Regions from separate parts of the Streptomyces sp. 840.1 genome, predicted to be linked through region 1. Evidence: riboswitches for the same ligand, from Rfam matches in the RefSeq annotation. Region 1 holds a riboswitch; each other region holds the start of a gene.
What was found. A riboswitch is a leader RNA that binds a small molecule or an ion and turns the genes downstream of it on or off. The one in region 1 is predicted to bind thiamine pyrophosphate.

Region 1 (5,145 bases):
TCCATGGCCCGGTAGACCGTGGCCATGCCGCCCACGGCGATGCGCGCATCGACGCGGTAGCGGCCGTCGAGCAGCTGCCCGACGAGAGGGTCCTGGAGGGTCGTATCCACGCAGCGAGTCTACGAGCCGCCACGGACACCGCCGACTGCCCGGGGCGATCCCGGAGCCGTCTGCAGCCGAGTCGTGACAGGGACATGCGGTCCGCGGCCGCTGCGGCACCGCAAGCGCCGGATCAGAACGCCGGGCGCTCCGGATCGAGCGCCGCACGCCCCGCCACCGGCGACGATGCCTCGGCGAAGTGGCGGCGCGGGATGCGGCCGGCGCGGTATGCGAGGCGCCCGCCCGCCACCGCGTGCCGCATCGCGGCGGCCATCAGCTCGGGCTCCTGGGCCCGGGTCACCGCCGAGGCGAGCATCACAGCCGCGCACCCGAGCTCCATGGCGAACGCCGCGTCCGAAGCCGTCCCGGCGCCCGCGTCCAGGATCACCGGGACCCGGGCCCGCTCGGTGATCAGCTGGAAGTTGTGCGGGTTGCGGATGCCGAGCCCCGAACCGATGGGGGAGCCGAGCGGCATGACCGCCGCGCACCCCACGTCCTCCAGTTTCCGGGCCAGCACCGGGTCGTCGTTGGTGTACGGCAGCACGGTGAAACCGTCGTCCACCAGGATCTCCGCGGCGTCCAGCAGCTCGACCGGGTCGGGCAGCAGGGTGCGCTCGTCGGCCACCACCTCCAGCTTGATCCAGTCGGTGCCGAGCGCCTCGCGGGCCAGGCGGGCGGTGAGCACGGCCTCGCCCGCCGTGAAGCAGCCCGCGGTGTTCGGCAGGACGCGGATGGAGAGTTTCTCCAGCACCGAGAGCACGGAGCCCCGCACGGTCGGGTCCAGGCGGCGCATCGCGACGGTGGTCAGCTCGGTGCCGGAGGCGGTCAGCGAGCGCTCCAGCACGTCGAGGCTGGGTGCCCCGCCCGTCCCCATGATCAGCCGGGAGCCGAAGACGGTGTCCCCGAGGGTGAAGAGGTCGTCGGACACGGTCAGCCTCCCTGGACAGCGGTCAGGACCTCGACCCGGTCGCCGTCGGTGAGCGTCGCGGCGGACCACTGCCCGCGCGGCACGACGGTCTCGTTCAGCGCCGCAGCGACCCCCGACGTCGCTGAGGTCAGGGTCGCGACGAGGGCGTCCAGGGTGGTGCCCCCGGCGACGGTGACGGCCTCGCCGTTCACGGAGACGGCCAGGGAAGTGGGCGCGGTCATGCGTGCTGCTCCTGTCGGACGGGGGCGGCGGCCGGGAAGCGGCCGGGGGAGAAGGGGCGGGCCACCTCGGGCAGCTCGCCGTCGGCCAGCAGCTGCGCCATGGCGTCACCGGTGACCGGGGTGAGGAGCACCCCGTTGCGGTGGTGGCCGGTGGCGAGGTGGAGGCCGGGCAGCGCGGTGCGGCCGAGCAGCGGGGCGTTGTCGGGGGAGGCGGGGCGCAGACCGGCCCGGGTCTCGGTGAGCGGCAGTTCGGTGATGCCGGGCACCAGCTCGTGGGCGTCGCGCAGCAGCTCGTAGACCCCGCCGGCGGTCACGGTGGTGTCCCAGCCCATCTCCTCGCTGGTGGCGCCGACCACCAGCTCGCCGTTCTCGCGCGGTACGAGATAGACGTGGCTGCCGCGCACCACGGCCCGCACGGTGCGGCTGAGGAAGGGGGCGTACGCGGTGGGTACGGTCAGCCGCAGCACCTGGCCCTTGACCGGGCGGACCGGCGGCAGGACCTGATCGGGCACGCCCGCGAGCCGGCCGCTGAAGCTGCCGGCGGCGAGCACGACCTGATCGGCGGCCGGCTCCGAACCGTCGGTGAGCACGGCCCCGGTCGCCCGGTCGCGCACCACGCGGAGCCGTTCGGCCCGCTGCCGGTGGAAGACGACCCCGGCCCGCTCGCACGCCGTCAGCAGCGCGGCGGCCAGCCGGCGCGGGTCGACCTGGTGGTCGCCGTCGACCCGGAGGCCGCCGCGTACGCCGGGCGCGAGCATCGGTTCCAGACGCCGGCACTCGCGGCCGGTCAGCCACTCCGACTCCAGCCCGGAGCGGCGCTGCAGCTCGTGCAGCTCCCGCAGATGGGCGCGGTCGTCGGTGTCCAGCGCGACGGCCAGGGTGCCGCAGGCGCGGAAGCCGATGTCCTGCCCGCTCGTCGCCTCCAGCTCGGCCGCGAACGCCGGGTAGCGCGCCGCGGAGGCGACGTTGAGCCCCAGCAGCATCTCCTCGCCGTAGTGCAGTTCGGTGACGGCGGCCAGCATCCCGGCCGCGACCCGGGCGGCCCCGCCGCCGGGGCCGGGATCGACGACGGCGGTCGACAGACCGCGCTGCGCGGCCCGCCAGGCGGTCACCAGGCCGATGATCCCGCCCCCGATGACCAGGACGTCGGACCCGCTCGCGCGGTGGACAGGCATGGGCATCCAGCCCCTCCCTTCGCCGGCATGACCCGGATCAGGTTCGTACGGTCGGAGGCCGCCCAGCCTCCCTCTCAGCCCGGTGCGTCCGGGCTCCCGCGAGTCTTTTACGTGGGCCACCCTAGACCCCGCCCCCCGTACCGGGTAAAGCAGGAGGGCGGCGGTACGGGGACCGCGAGGGACCCCTTTCCTGACGGACCGTCAGTTGATTAAGGTGGTCGGGTGAACGAGCAGCAGCGGGCGGAGCGACCGGAGCGGCAGTCGGAGCGGGCCGGGCGGCGGGTGGTCGTCGTCGGTGCGGGCATGGCGGGCGTGCAGACGGCGGTGGCCCTGCGGGAGCAGGGCTTCACCGGCGCGCTCACCCTCATCGGCGCCGAACCCCACCAGCCCTACGACCGCCCACCGCTCTCCAAGGCGGTACTGCTCGGCAAGGCCGAGGAATCCGCCTTCGACATCGACTTCGAGACACTCGGCATCGAGCTCCGGCTGGGCGTCGAGGTCGCGGGCCTGCGTGCCGCCGACCACGAACTGGACACCTCCCAGGGGCCCGTCCCCTACGACGTCCTGGTCGTCGCCACCGGCGCGGAACCCGTCGTGCTGCCCGGCTCCGGGGGCGTGCCCGGCGTCCATCTGCTGCGCACCCTGGACGACGCGGCGCGGCTGCGGCCCGTCCTGGAGGCGCGGCACGCCGTCGTGGTCGTCGGCGCGGGCTGGATCGGCGCCGAGTTCGCCACCGCGGCCCGCGCCGCGGGCTGCGAGGTCACCGTCGTCGAGGCCGCGGCCCGGCCCCTCGCGGGCGCCCTGCCCGCCGAGGTCGCCGCACCGATGGCCGCCTGGTACGCGGAGAGCGGCGCCGAACTCCTCACCGGGGCGCGGGTGGCCCGCGTCGAGCCCGGCCGGGTGGTCCTGGCGGACGGCCGCACCCTGCCGGCCGACGCCGTCGTCGTGGGGATCGGCGCACGGCCCGCCACCGGCTGGCTGGCCGGCTCCGGTGTCCAGCTCGGGCCCGACGGGTCGGTGACCGCCGACGCGGCGCTGCGCACCTCGCTGCCCGACGTGTACGCCGTGGGCGACTGCGCCTCCTTCCCCTCCGCGCGCTACGGGGCGCGGCTGCTGGTCCACCACTGGGACAACGCGCTGCAGGGCCCGCGGACCGCGGCCGCCCACATCATCGGGGCCGCGGGCGAGGGCGGGGAGGAGCCGCCCGCCTACGACCCCGTGCCTTATTTCTGGTCCGAGCAGTTCGGCCGGTTCGTGCAGTACGCGGGCCACCACGACGGAGCGGACACCCTGCTGTGGCGAGGCGATCCGGCCGGCCCCGCCTGGTCGGTGTGCTGGCTGCGCGACGGTGTGCTGGTCGCGGTGCTCTCCGTCGGCAGGCCGCGCGATCTGATCCAGGGGCGCAAGCTCATCGAGGCCGGCACGCGGCTCGACCCGGAGCGGGCCGGTGACGCCGCCGTGCCGCTGAAGTCGGCGGTATCCCGGTAGCCGGGCCTCCGGCGGGGGGCGCGGGGCCCTGAAGGGCGGAGTCCGGGTGTCGGCTGTCAGTCCGGGATGGCAGGCTTGTCCCGTGACCGAGATTGACGCAAAGATCGATGCTCTCGTCCCTGCCTGGCTCCACCTTCCCGATATCGCCGAAATGTTCGATATCCAGGTGACGCGTGTGCGGCAGCTGGTCAAGGAGGGCCAGCTCATCGCCGTACGACGTGGTGAGAACCGGGCGCTCCAGGTGCCTGCCGCCTTCATCGACGGCGACAAGGTGGTCAAGGGCCTTTCGGGGACCCTGACGCTCCTGAGGGACGACGGCTACTCCGACGAGGAGATGCTGGAATGGCTCTTCACCCCCGACCCGAGCCTGCCGGGTACGCCCGCGCAGGCGCTGAGTGAGAATCGCGGCACGGAGGTGAAGCGCCGCGCCCAGGCGCTCGCCGTCTGACCGACAGCCGTACCGGGGGTGCGGGCCGCACGGCGCGGCCCGCACCCCTCCGCAGCGCCGCCTGCCGACTCCGCACCGCCTACCGAACGTCATCGTTTTCCCGGGGGGAACCGCACCATGTCCACGCCTCGCGCGCAGCTGTCCGACGCCCGGCTCTACCTGTGCACGGACGCCCGCAGGCGTCAGGGAGACCTCCCCGAGTTCCTCGACGCGGTCCTCTCCGGCGGGGTGGACATCGTCCAGCTCCGCGACAAGGGCATGGAGGCGGCCGAGGAGCTCGACCACCTCGCGGTCCTCGCCGACGCCTGCCGGCGGTACGGCAAGCTCCTCGCGGTCAACGACCGGGCCGACGTCGCCCACGCCATCGGCTCCGACGTGCTGCACCTGGGCCAGGGCGACCTGCCGGTGCCGGCCGCCCGCGCGATCATCGGCCAGGGCGTGGTCATCGGCCGCTCCACGCACGCCGAGGCCGAGGTCGACGCCGCCGTCACCGAGGCGGGCGTTGACTACTTCTGCACCGGCCCCTGCTGGCCCACCCCGACCAAGCCGGGCCGCCACGCACCCGGCCTGGACCTCGTGCGCTACGCCGCCTCCCTCGCCCCGGCCCGCCCGTGGTTCGCCATCGGCGGCATCGATGCCGGCAACCTCGACGAGGTGCTCGACGCCGGAGCGCGCCGCGTCGTCGTCGTCCGGGCCCTCACCGAGGCCGCGGACCCGGCCGCCGCCGCCGCGGACCTGGCCAAGCGGATCCGGGCCCGCGCCGACGCCTGATCCGGCGGAACGGCC
Region 2 (5,145 bases), 2.3 Mb from region 1:
CCGACCGGGCCGGACCCGGTCGGGAGCGCGGGACGCGCACCGTGGGCGTCAGTCCGCCAGCGGCAGGTACACCCGGTTCCCGCTCGCCGCGAACTCCTTGGACTTCTCCAGCATCCCCGCCTCGATCTCCTCGTCCGAGGCCGAGGCGACCAGGTCGGGAGCGAACTGCTCGGTGATGCTCCTGCTGATCTTCATGGAGCAGAACTTCGGACCGCACATCGAGCAGAAGTGCGCCGTCTTCGCCGGCTCGGCCGGCAGCGTCTCGTCATGGAACTCCCGTGCCGTGTCCGGATCGAGCGCCAGGTTGAACTGGTCCTCCCACCGGAACTCGAACCGGGCGTCCGACAGCGCGTCGTCCCACTCCTGCGCCCCCGGGTGCCCCTTGGCGAGGTCCGCCGCATGGGCCGCGATCCGGTAGGTGATCACACCGGTCTTCACGTCATCCCGGTTGGGCAGGCCGAGGTGCTCCTTGGGCGTGACGTAACAGAGCATCGCCGTCCCCCACCAGGCGATCATCGCGGCGCCGATGCCCGAGGTGATGTGGTCGTACGCCGGTGCGACATCGGTGGTCAGCGGGCCGAGCGTGTAGAACGGCGCCTCCTCGCAGATCTCCTGCTGAAGGTCGATGTTCTCCTTGATCTTGTGCATCGGGACGTGCCCGGGGCCCTCGATCATCGTCTGGACGCCGAGCCGCTTGGCGACCGTGTTCAGCTCGCCGAGCGTGCGCAGTTCGGCGAACTGCGCCTCGTCGTTGGCGTCCGCGATCGATCCGGGCCGCAGCCCGTCACCCAGCGAGTACGTCACGTCGTACGAGGCGAGGATCGTGCAGAGCTCCTCGAAGTGCTCGTACAGGAACGACTCCTTGTGGTGTGCGAGGCACCAGGCCGCCATGATCGAGCCGCCCCGGGAGACGATGCCGGTCTTGCGGCGGGCGGTCAGCGGCACGTACGGCAGGCGCACGCCGGCGTGGACCGTCATGTAGTCGACGCCCTGCTCGGCCTGCTCGATCACGGTGTCCTTGTAGATCTCCCAAGTCAGCTCCTCCGCCCTGCCGTCGACCTTCTCGAGGGCCTGGTAGAGGGGCACGGTGCCGATCGGCACGGGGGAGTTGCGAAGTACCCACTCACGGGTGGTGTGGATGTTGCGCCCGGTGGAAAGGTCCATGACCGTGTCGGCGCCCCACTTGGTCGCCCAGGTCATCTTGTCCACCTCCTCCTCGATGGAGGACGTCACCGCGGAGTTGCCGATGTTGGCGTTCACCTTCACCAGGAACCGCTTGCCGATGATCATCGGCTCGATCTCCGGGTGGTTGACGTTGGCCGGCAGCACGGCCCGGCCTGCGGCGATCTCCTCGCGCACCACCTCGGGCGCGACGTTCTCCCGGATCGCCACGTACTCCATCTCCGGGGTGATCTCGCCGCGTCGGGCGTACCCGAGCTGGGTCACCGGGTTCCCGTCCCGGCTGCGCCGCGGCTGGCGCGGGCGGCCGGGGAAGACCGCGTCCAGATTGCGCAGCCCGCCGCGCGGCGAGGTGTGCTTGATCCCGTCGTCCTCGGGACGGGCGGCGCGGCCCGCGTACTCCTCGGTGTCGCCGCGGGCGATGATCCAGTTCTCGCGCAACGGGGCGAGTCCGCGGCGGACATCGGTGTCGACACCAGGATCGGTGTACGGCCCCGACGTGTCGTAGAGCGTCACGTCCTTGCCGTTGCTGAGGTGCACCTGACGGACCGGCACCCGGAGGTCCGGGCGCGAGCCCTGGACGTACCCCTTGTGCCAGCCGATGGACTTCCCGGCCTCGTCGCTCTGATTGGAGGCAGGCATACGTGCGTCCGCTGTGGTCATGAGACCTACTCCCTACGCCGGCATTACCCGGTAACAGGTTCGGCGGTCGGCGCAGCTTGTCCCGTACGGACGTACGGAGATCAGCGCCCTCTCAGCCCGGTGCTCCGAGCTCCCGCGTGTGCAAAGGTGCCACCACGCTAACGCCCTCGCGGGTGTGCTGAACAGTGGGCCTCGCTCGTCTTGCGATGATCGGCCGGTGACGTCCCCCCATATCGTTCCCGAGCAGCCGTCCCATCAGCACGCCCACACGCACTCGCACGGACCCGCCGCTCCCGTGTCCAAGCACCTGCGCAAGGTGATCGCCGCCGTGCTGATCCCGTTCGCGGCCGCGGTCGCCGTCGGTCTCGTCGTGCTCTGGCCCGGTGGTGCGCCGGCGCACGAGCGCACCGGTGTCGGTTTCGACCGGCAGACCCAACAGGCCAAGGTGGTGAACATCGACAAGGTCGACTGCAAGGACGTGAACGCGGCCCAGCTGCCCGTCGACGGCGAGACACCGCCGGCCAAGGACCCGGCCACCGGCGGCGGGGCCGCGGACTGCGAGAAGGCCACGGTCGAGGTCACAAGCGGCGACGACAAGGGGCGCACCTTCATCGAGGTGATCCAGCCCGGCGCACCGCGACAGCTCCGCGAGGGGCAGGAAGTCGTCGTCGCGTACGCCCCCGACGCGCCCCACGACCTCCAGTACTCCGTGACGGACGTGAACCGGAAGTTCCCGATGGCGCTGCTGGCCGGGATCTTCGCAGTCGCGGTGGTCGTCGTGGGCAGACTGCGCGGGGTCATGGCGCTGGTGGCGCTCGCCCTGTCGTTCGGCGTGCTGACCCTGTTCATCCTTCCGGCCATTCTGCAGGGCTCGAATCCGCTGGTCGTGGCAGTGGTCGGGGCGAGCGCCATCATGCTGATCGCCCTCTACATCTGCCACGGGCTGACCGCCCGCACCTCCGTCGCGGTCGTCGGCACCCTGATCTCGCTGCTGCTGATCGGGCTGCTCGGCTCACTCTTCATCGGCTGGGCGAGCCTGAGCGGGAACACCGACGACAGCACGGGCCTCATCCACGGCCTGTATCCGCACATCGACATGAGCGGTCTGCTTCTGGCCGGCGTCATCATCGGTTCCCTCGGGGTGCTCGACGACGTGACGGTCACCCAGACCTCGGCTGTCTGGGAACTGCACCAGGCGGACCCGACCATGAGTGCGAAGCAGCTTTACCGGGCAGGTATCAGAATCGGAAGGGATCACATCGCCTCGGTGGTCAACACCCTGGTGCTCGCCTATGCGGGCGCCGCGCTTCCGCTGCTGCTGTTGTTCTCGATCGCCCAGAGCAGCGTGGGCACGGTGGCCAACAGCGAGCTGGTGGCGGAGGAGATCGTTCGGACACTGGTCGGCTCGATCGGGCTGGTCGCCTCGGTGCCGGTGACCACCGCGCTCGCGGCGCTGGTCGTCTCCGCAGACCGTACGGGGGTCGGCGCGGAAGCCGGAGCTTCGGCACCCGTACGGAGTGGCAGAGGACGCCGGCGACGGGCGAAGGCCTGAACAGGTGCACACGGAGAGTGATTCACCCGTTCGGCAGGTGTGGTGTTCGACCGGCACCCGGGGCCGGAAGGGCGGTTCCCCGTCAGCCGGCGTTCTGCTCCTCGGCCAGAATTCGCCCCAATGCCTCTTCCAGATTGCCCTCGAAGTCACCCAGCGTGCACTCCTGGCCGAGCGGGACGAGCTTGTCCGTCCGGTCGAGAAAGGCCACAAGAGGTGCTGTGCCCGCCCTGAAGAGGGCACGATCCGCCCCCACCTGGAGCCGGATGTGGACGTCGCACAGCCCTTCGGGCTCGGTCGGCCCGATGTGTACGTCGCCGTCGCCACTGGGGCTGTTCAGGCCATCGAGCAGCAGCTCACGGCCAAAAGCCCAGGTGACGGGGGCATCGCCGGGGAGATGGAAGGTCATCCGGATCGCGTACGGATCGCACACTTCGTACCGGAGCTCCACCGGGATACGGAATGAGAGCTCCTCGGAGACGAGGAAGCTCATCATGACCTCAGCTTGAACCGACTCGCGCATCGTTCAACCCCGCAGTAGATGAATCTGGCCAGGAATGATCCCCCATGGCCCTATTGACGCCATCGTGGTGCACGCGATAGCAGATCACAAGGAGTGATTTTTCAGATACTGATAGAGAACACGAACGAACGCAAGAGGCTGGCCACTTCGCCACGTAGTCGTTCGACTGCGGGGAGCAATCGTTCTTCCTGATCCAGGGGTACCGAAATGGCCATCGCCGCTGCCGTGAAGCCGGCCGCGATCGGGATGGCCGCGCAGACCGTCCCGAGGGCGTACTCCTGCCGCTCGATGACGGGTTCCATTCGCTCCAGCGACCGCAGCCGTTCAAGGAGCTCCGGACGGTCGCGTACGGAGTACCGGGTCAGCGGACGGACCGGATGGCGGTCGAGGTGGTCCTCGAGGGCCTTCTCGTCGAGCTGGCTCAGCAGACACTGGCCGATCGCGTGGGCGTGCCCGGTCTCCTGGAAGGCGGCCCATTCGTCCACCGCGGGCGCGGCCGGGGTGTCGGCGACCGCGAGGAGTTCGATCTCGCCGTCGCGGTAGACGGCGCAGTAGACCGGGGCGCCGACGATGTCCCGCCAGCGGCCCAGGGACTGGGCCATCCGGCTGCGCCGGTTCTGCAGAGCGCCGTCGCCCACCAGCCGCTCGGCGGCGGCACCGAAGAGGAAGACGCCGTTCTCACGGCGGAGATATCCCTCGTGGGTGAGGGTGCGAAGCAGGTGGTAGGCGGTGGGCAGTGGAAGCCCCGCCTCACGTGCGAGCTGTTTGGCCGGCGCCCCGTCGCGATGGGCGCCCACTGCCTCCAGCAGCCTCAGCGCCCGCTGCACCGATCCGATCAACGTCGGCACAGCGGTACTCGATGCCGTGGTCAACGGTCACCCCCAGGCATGGTGACGGGCGGTCAGCCCGCCTGTGGAGGCCGCCCCCACATGTCTGCCGCAGGTTCGGGTCCGGAGGCCGGATGCCCTGCCCACCACTGGTCAGGTGGTGACTGACGGTGCTCTCCCAGACGGCGGCAGCGGATTTCCACTGTATCGGCAGCGTCCGGAAGGGTTGCTGTTTCGTCCTCCGCTTCGCTCACCTGGGCTAACCGTGCTACCGGTGGTGCGGCCACCGGTCACCACCGGTCTCCTACCAGTCGCCGCGCGAGGAGGAGGACGACGACATGAACTTCCGCACGAGGAAGACGATCCCGCCGACCAGGACCACGACGATCAGGATCTTGAAGAGCAGCCAGACGACGAAGCCCACC
Region 3 (5,145 bases), 4.4 Mb from region 1:
AGACCCTTGACAAGCTGGTCAAGGACAAGGAGTCCGGCGAGGACGAGGTACGCCGCGCCGAGAAGGAGCTCGACGACACCACCGCGAAGTACGTCGCGCAGGTGGACGAGCTGCTGAAGCACAAGGAAGCCGAGCTGCTCGAAGTCTGATGAACGACTCCTCCTGGGGCGTCCCGCAGGACGCCGGCCACGGGGCCGCTCCCGAGATGTGGGCCGCTCCGGCGGGTCCTGCATACGATGTGCATAACGCCCAGCAGACTCGGCCCATGCCCATCGTGCCGGACGTTCCCGACGCAGGTAGAGACGCTGAGAGCCGTGATGACCGGGACCAGGGGGCCGCACGCCTGAGCGGCGGCCCCCTGTTCCGCGACGAGAAGCCGCAGGAGCCCATGTCCACCGCGCCGCCGCCCCCGCAGAAGAAACGCGCGGGGCGTGATCTGGGAGCCGCCATAGGGGTCGGCGTGGGCCTCGGCGCCGTCGTCGTCGCCTCACTCTTCGTCGTCAAGGCCGTCTTCGTCGGGGTGATCGTGGTCGCCGTCGTCGTGGGCCTGTGGGAGCTCACCTCCCGTCTGCAGGAGCGCAAGGGGATCAAGGCTCCGCTCGTACCCCTCGCGGTCGGTGGCGCGGCGATGGTCGTGGCCGGTTACGCGCGAGGCGCCGAGGGCGCCTGGGCCGCCATGGCGCTGACCGCCCTCGCGGTGCTCGTCTGGCGGATGACCGAACCGCCGGAGGGCTACCTCAAGGACGTCACGGCCGGCGTCTTCGCCGCGTTCTACGTACCGTTCCTGGCCACCTTCGTCGCCATGCTCCTGACGGCGGACGACGGACCGATGCGGGTGCTGACCTTCCTGCTGCTGACCGTGGTCAGCGACACCGGCGCGTACGCCGTCGGCTGGCGGTTCGGCAAGCACAAGCTCGCCCCCCGGATCAGCCCCGGAAAGACCCGCGAGGGCCTCTTCGGTGCCGTGAGCTTCGCGATGGTGGCCGGCGCGCTGTGCATGCAGTTCCTGATCGACGACGGCTCCTGGTGGCAGGGCCTGCTGCTCGGCCTCGCGGTCGCCGCCAGCGCCACCCTGGGTGACCTCGGCGAGTCCATGATCAAGCGGGACCTCGGGATCAAGGACATGGGCACGCTGCTCCCCGGACACGGCGGAATCATGGACCGGCTGGACTCCCTGCTGCCGACCGCGCCGGTGGTCTGGCTGCTGATGGTGATCTTCGTCGGCTCCGGCTGAGCGGTCGTACGCGTCGCCACGGATGAGGGCCCACCGTCTCCGGACGGTGGGCCCTCACCCGTTTCCGGTGACGTCAGACACGGTCCCGCAGGGCCGAGCGCATGTGGTGAAGGAGCCCCATCGTCCGCTTGTGCATCCACAGGACCCCGCAACAGAACGCGATCACGCCCACGGCGAAGACCACGGGGAAGGCCAGTGAGCCGGTGGTGGCCCCGAGGACCAGCATGCCCACCGCGATCAGGCCCATCAGGCCCAGCCAGTAGGGCAGCCACCGGCTGCCCCGCTCCATCTTCCCGAGCTGGTCCTCGACCAGCCGCCCCATGAGCGCCCGCTCCTCCGGGTCCTCGGGCACCTCGCGGTGCCGGATCCTGCGGCTGAGGTCGTCGACCGTGCCGGGCCGCGCGCCGGTCGCCCGGCTGGTCCTGCGGCGCTGGTACGCCACGACCCCGATGATCACGGCGGTGTAGAGCAGGCTCTGGACCGCCCATAAGGCCGGATGATCGTCCCGGCGGAACACGGCTCCGAAGCCCAGTCCCAGCACGAAGAGCACCAGGGCCTGTGCGGGCAGGCTGTGACTGAACCAGCGCTTCACGGTGTGCACGACTGATACCTCCTGCGTGGTCGGCGGGCCGTCCCTCTTCCTCCGGATACCCCGTCCGGCCCCGCTCAGCGCTGCTCCGCCGGGCCCCGTCGGCGGGGGGCGGGGGCACCGCCGCGGGTCTGCGACACTGGAAGAACCATGCCTAAGCCCGGAGAACTCACTTTCGTCGCGCCCCGCGGAGCCAAGAAGCCGCCGCGGCACCTCGCTGACCTCACGCCCGCCGAGCGCAAGGAAGCCGTCGCCGCGACCGGCGAGAAGCCCTTCCGCGCCCAGCAGCTCTCGCAGCACTACTTCGCGCGGTACGCGCACGACCCGTCGGAGTGGACCAACATCCCGGCCGGGTCGCGGGACAAGCTCGCGGAGGCGCTGTTCCCCGAGCTGATGTCCGTGGTCCGCCACATCAGCTGCGACGACGACACCACCCGCAAGACGCTGTGGAAGCTGCACGACGGGACGCTCGTCGAGTCCGTCCTGATGCGCTACCCCGAGCGCGTCACGATGTGCATCTCCTCGCAGGCCGGCTGCGGGATGAACTGCCCGTTCTGCGCCACCGGACAGGCCGGTCTCGACCGCAACCTCTCCACCGCGGAGATCGTCCACCAGATCGTGGACGGCATGCGGGCGCTGCGCGACGGCGAGGTCCCCGGGGGTCCGGCGCGGCTCTCCAACATCGTCTTCATGGGCATGGGCGAGCCGCTCGCCAACTACAACCGGGTGGTCGGCTCCATCCGCCGGCTGACCGACCCCGAGCCCGACGGGCTGGGGCTGTCGCAGCGCGGGATCACCGTCTCGACCGTCGGCCTGGTGCCGGCGATGCTGCGCTTCGCGGACGAGGGCTTCAAGTGCCGTCTCGCCGTCTCGCTGCACGCCCCGGACGACGAGCTGCGCGACACCCTCGTCCCCGTGAACACCCGGTGGAAGGTGCGCGAGGTGCTGGACGCGGCCTGGGAGTACGCGGAGAAGTCCGGTCGCCGCATCTCCATCGAGTACGCGCTGATCCGTGACATCAACGACCAGGCCTGGCGCGGTGACCGGCTCGGCCGGCTCCTCAAGGGCAAGCGGGTCCACGTCAACCTGATCCCGCTGAACCCGACGCCGGGCTCGAAGTGGACCGCCTCGCGGCCCGAGGACGAGAAGGCGTTCGTCGAGGCCATCGCCGCCCACGGGGTGCCGGTGACCGTGCGGGACACCCGCGGCCAGGAGATCGACGGAGCCTGCGGGCAGCTCGCGGCGTCCGAGCGCTGAGGCCGGAACCAGCCGTGTAGCCTGGGCGTGAATTCAACTTCATATTCCGACAGGGGAGCGCCACAGCGCTGAGAGTGCGGCACCGAGGACAGGTTGGCCGCAGACCCTCTGAACCTCGCCCGGGTCATTCCGGGTAGGAAGTTCGGACCTTACTCAAGCTGTTGCGCCCTGCCCGCTTCCGGTTCTCCGCCGGCGCGGGCAGGGCCGCGTCTCTTCCTGGTCACCCCCAGGAGGAATCACATGAGCACCACCAAGAAGCTCGCGGTGACCGCCGTCGCCGCGGCGATCGGCGCGACCGCGCTCGCCGGCTGCGGGAGCTCCGACGACTCGGGGTCCGGTTCCGGCGGCACCAAGGGCTCCGGCTCCAAGACCGTCACGCTCGTCAGCCACGACTCCTTCAACGCGTCCAAGGGCGTGCTGAAGGAGTTCACCCGGGAGACCGGCTACACGGTCAAGGTGCTGAAGAGCGGTGACGCCGGCGCCGCCCTCAACCAGGAGATCCTGACCAAGGGCTCACCGCGCGGCGACGTGTTCTTCGGCGTCGACAACACCCTGCTGTCCCGCGCACTCGACAACGGCCTCTTCACGCCGTACGCCGCCAAGGGCCTCGGCCAGGTCGCGTCCGACGTCCAGCTGGACGCCGCGAAGCACCGGGTCACCCCGGTCGACACCGGCGACATCTGCGTCAACTACGACAAGAAGTACTTCGCGGACAAGAAGCTCGCACCGCCGAAGTCCTTCGACGACCTGGCGAAGCCCGCGTACAAGAACCTCCTCGTCACCGAGAACGCCGCGACCTCGTCGCCCGGCCTCGGCTTCCTCCTCGGCAGCATCGCCACCTACGGCCAGGACGGCTACCAGGACTACTGGAAGAAGCTGAAGGACAACGGCGTCAAGGTCGTCGACGGCTGGGAGCAGGCGTACAACGAGGCGTTCTCCGGCTCGGCCGGCGGCAAGAAGGCCAAGGCCGACCGGCCGCTCGTCGTCAGCTACGCCTCCAGCCCGCCCGTCGAGGTGCTGTACGCGGACCCGCAGCCCAAGACCGCCCCGACCGGGGTCGCCACCGCGACGTGCTTCCGGCAGATCGAGTTCGCCGGTCTGCTCGACGGCGCGAAGAACGAGGCGGGCGGCAAGGCCCTGCTGGACTTCCTGATCAGCAAGAAGTTCCAGGAGGACATGCCGCTCAACATGTTCGTCAGCCCGGTCACCAAGGGCGCGAAGGTGCCGGAACTCTTCACCAGGTTCGGGACCACCGCGGACAAGCCGGCGACCGTCGCCCCCGACACGATCGCCAAGAACCGTGAGCAGTGGGTCCAGTCATGGTCCTCGCTCGTAGTGAAGTAGCGAAGCCTCCCGTACGCGGACCGGGCGCGCGCGGGAAGGCCGCGCGCACCCGGTCGCGGCGCGGGAGCGCGGTGCGGCTCGGTCTGATGGCCGTGCCCGTCGCCTTCTTCGCGGTGTTCTTCGCCTACCCCGTCGTCGCGATCGTGGGACGCGGGCTCAAGGACGGCGGCGTCTGGCAGTTCGGCCGGATCGGCGAGGTGCTGAGCCGGCCGGACATCCGCGAGGTCCTCTGGTTCACGCTCTGGCAGGCGCTCGCCTCGACCGCGCTGACCCTGCTGATCGCCCTGCCGGGCGCCTACGTGTTCGCCCGGTTCGACTTCCCGGGCAAGCAGTTGCTGCGCGCGGTCGTCACGGTGCCGTTCGTGCTGCCGACCGTCGTCGTGGGCACCGCGTTCCTGGCGTTGCTGGGGCGCGGGGGTTTCCTCGACGACCTGTGGGGCGTCCGGCTCGACACCACGGTGTGGGCGATCCTGCTGGCCCATGTCTTCTTCAACTACGCGGTCGTCGTGCGCACCGTCGGCGGGCTGTGGTCGCAGCTGGACCCCCGGCAGGAGGAGGCGGCGCGGGTCCTGGGCGCCGGACGGTTCGCCGCCTGGCGGCGGGTGACGCTTCCGGCGCTCGCTCCCGCCGTGGCCGCGGCCGCGCTGATGGTCTTCCTCTTCACCTTCACCTCCTTCGGCGTCGTCCAGATCCTCGGCGGCCCCGGATTCTCCACGCTGGA

Region 2: linked by a shared signal. The riboswitch ahead of thiC (phosphomethylpyrimidine synthase ThiC) and the one ahead of thiO (glycine oxidase ThiO) in region 1 are both predicted to bind thiamine pyrophosphate.
Region 3: linked by a shared signal. The riboswitch ahead of EDD93_RS00395 (thiamine ABC transporter substrate binding subunit) and the one ahead of thiO (glycine oxidase ThiO) in region 1 are both predicted to bind thiamine pyrophosphate.

The regions. Positions count from the first base shown of each region.
Region 1 covers NZ_RJUU01000001.1:4,520,516-4,525,660, forward strand. The annotation lists gene pknB (Stk1 family PASTA domain-containing Ser/Thr kinase) at 1-110, opposite strand, end outside; gene EDD93_RS20680 (thiazole synthase) at 233-1,027, opposite strand; gene thiS (sulfur carrier protein ThiS) at 1,030-1,248, opposite strand; gene thiO (glycine oxidase ThiO) at 1,245-2,423, opposite strand; TPP riboswitch at 2,421-2,533, opposite strand; gene EDD93_RS20695 (NAD(P)/FAD-dependent oxidoreductase) at 2,727-3,911, shown strand; gene EDD93_RS20700 (Rv2175c family DNA-binding protein) at 3,994-4,359, shown strand; gene thiE (thiamine phosphate synthase) at 4,477-5,130, shown strand.
Region 2 covers NZ_RJUU01000001.1:2,206,176-2,211,320, forward strand. The annotation lists gene thiC (phosphomethylpyrimidine synthase ThiC) at 49-1,842, opposite strand; TPP riboswitch at 1,835-1,968, opposite strand; gene EDD93_RS10090 (YibE/F family protein) at 2,039-3,373, shown strand; gene EDD93_RS10095 (SsgA family sporulation/cell division regulator) at 3,456-3,893, opposite strand; gene EDD93_RS10100 (helix-turn-helix domain-containing protein) at 3,995-4,765, opposite strand; gene EDD93_RS10105 (DUF5326 family protein) at 5,025-5,145, opposite strand, start outside.
Region 3 covers NZ_RJUU01000001.1:98,793-103,937, reverse strand. The annotation lists gene frr (ribosome recycling factor) at 1-149, shown strand, start outside; gene EDD93_RS00410 (phosphatidate cytidylyltransferase) at 149-1,234, shown strand; gene EDD93_RS00405 (hypothetical protein) at 1,308-1,835, opposite strand; gene rlmN (23S rRNA (adenine(2503)-C(2))-methyltransferase RlmN) at 1,974-3,080, shown strand; TPP riboswitch at 3,122-3,238, shown strand; gene EDD93_RS00395 (thiamine ABC transporter substrate binding subunit) at 3,321-4,424, shown strand; gene EDD93_RS00390 (iron ABC transporter permease) at 4,511-5,145, shown strand, end outside.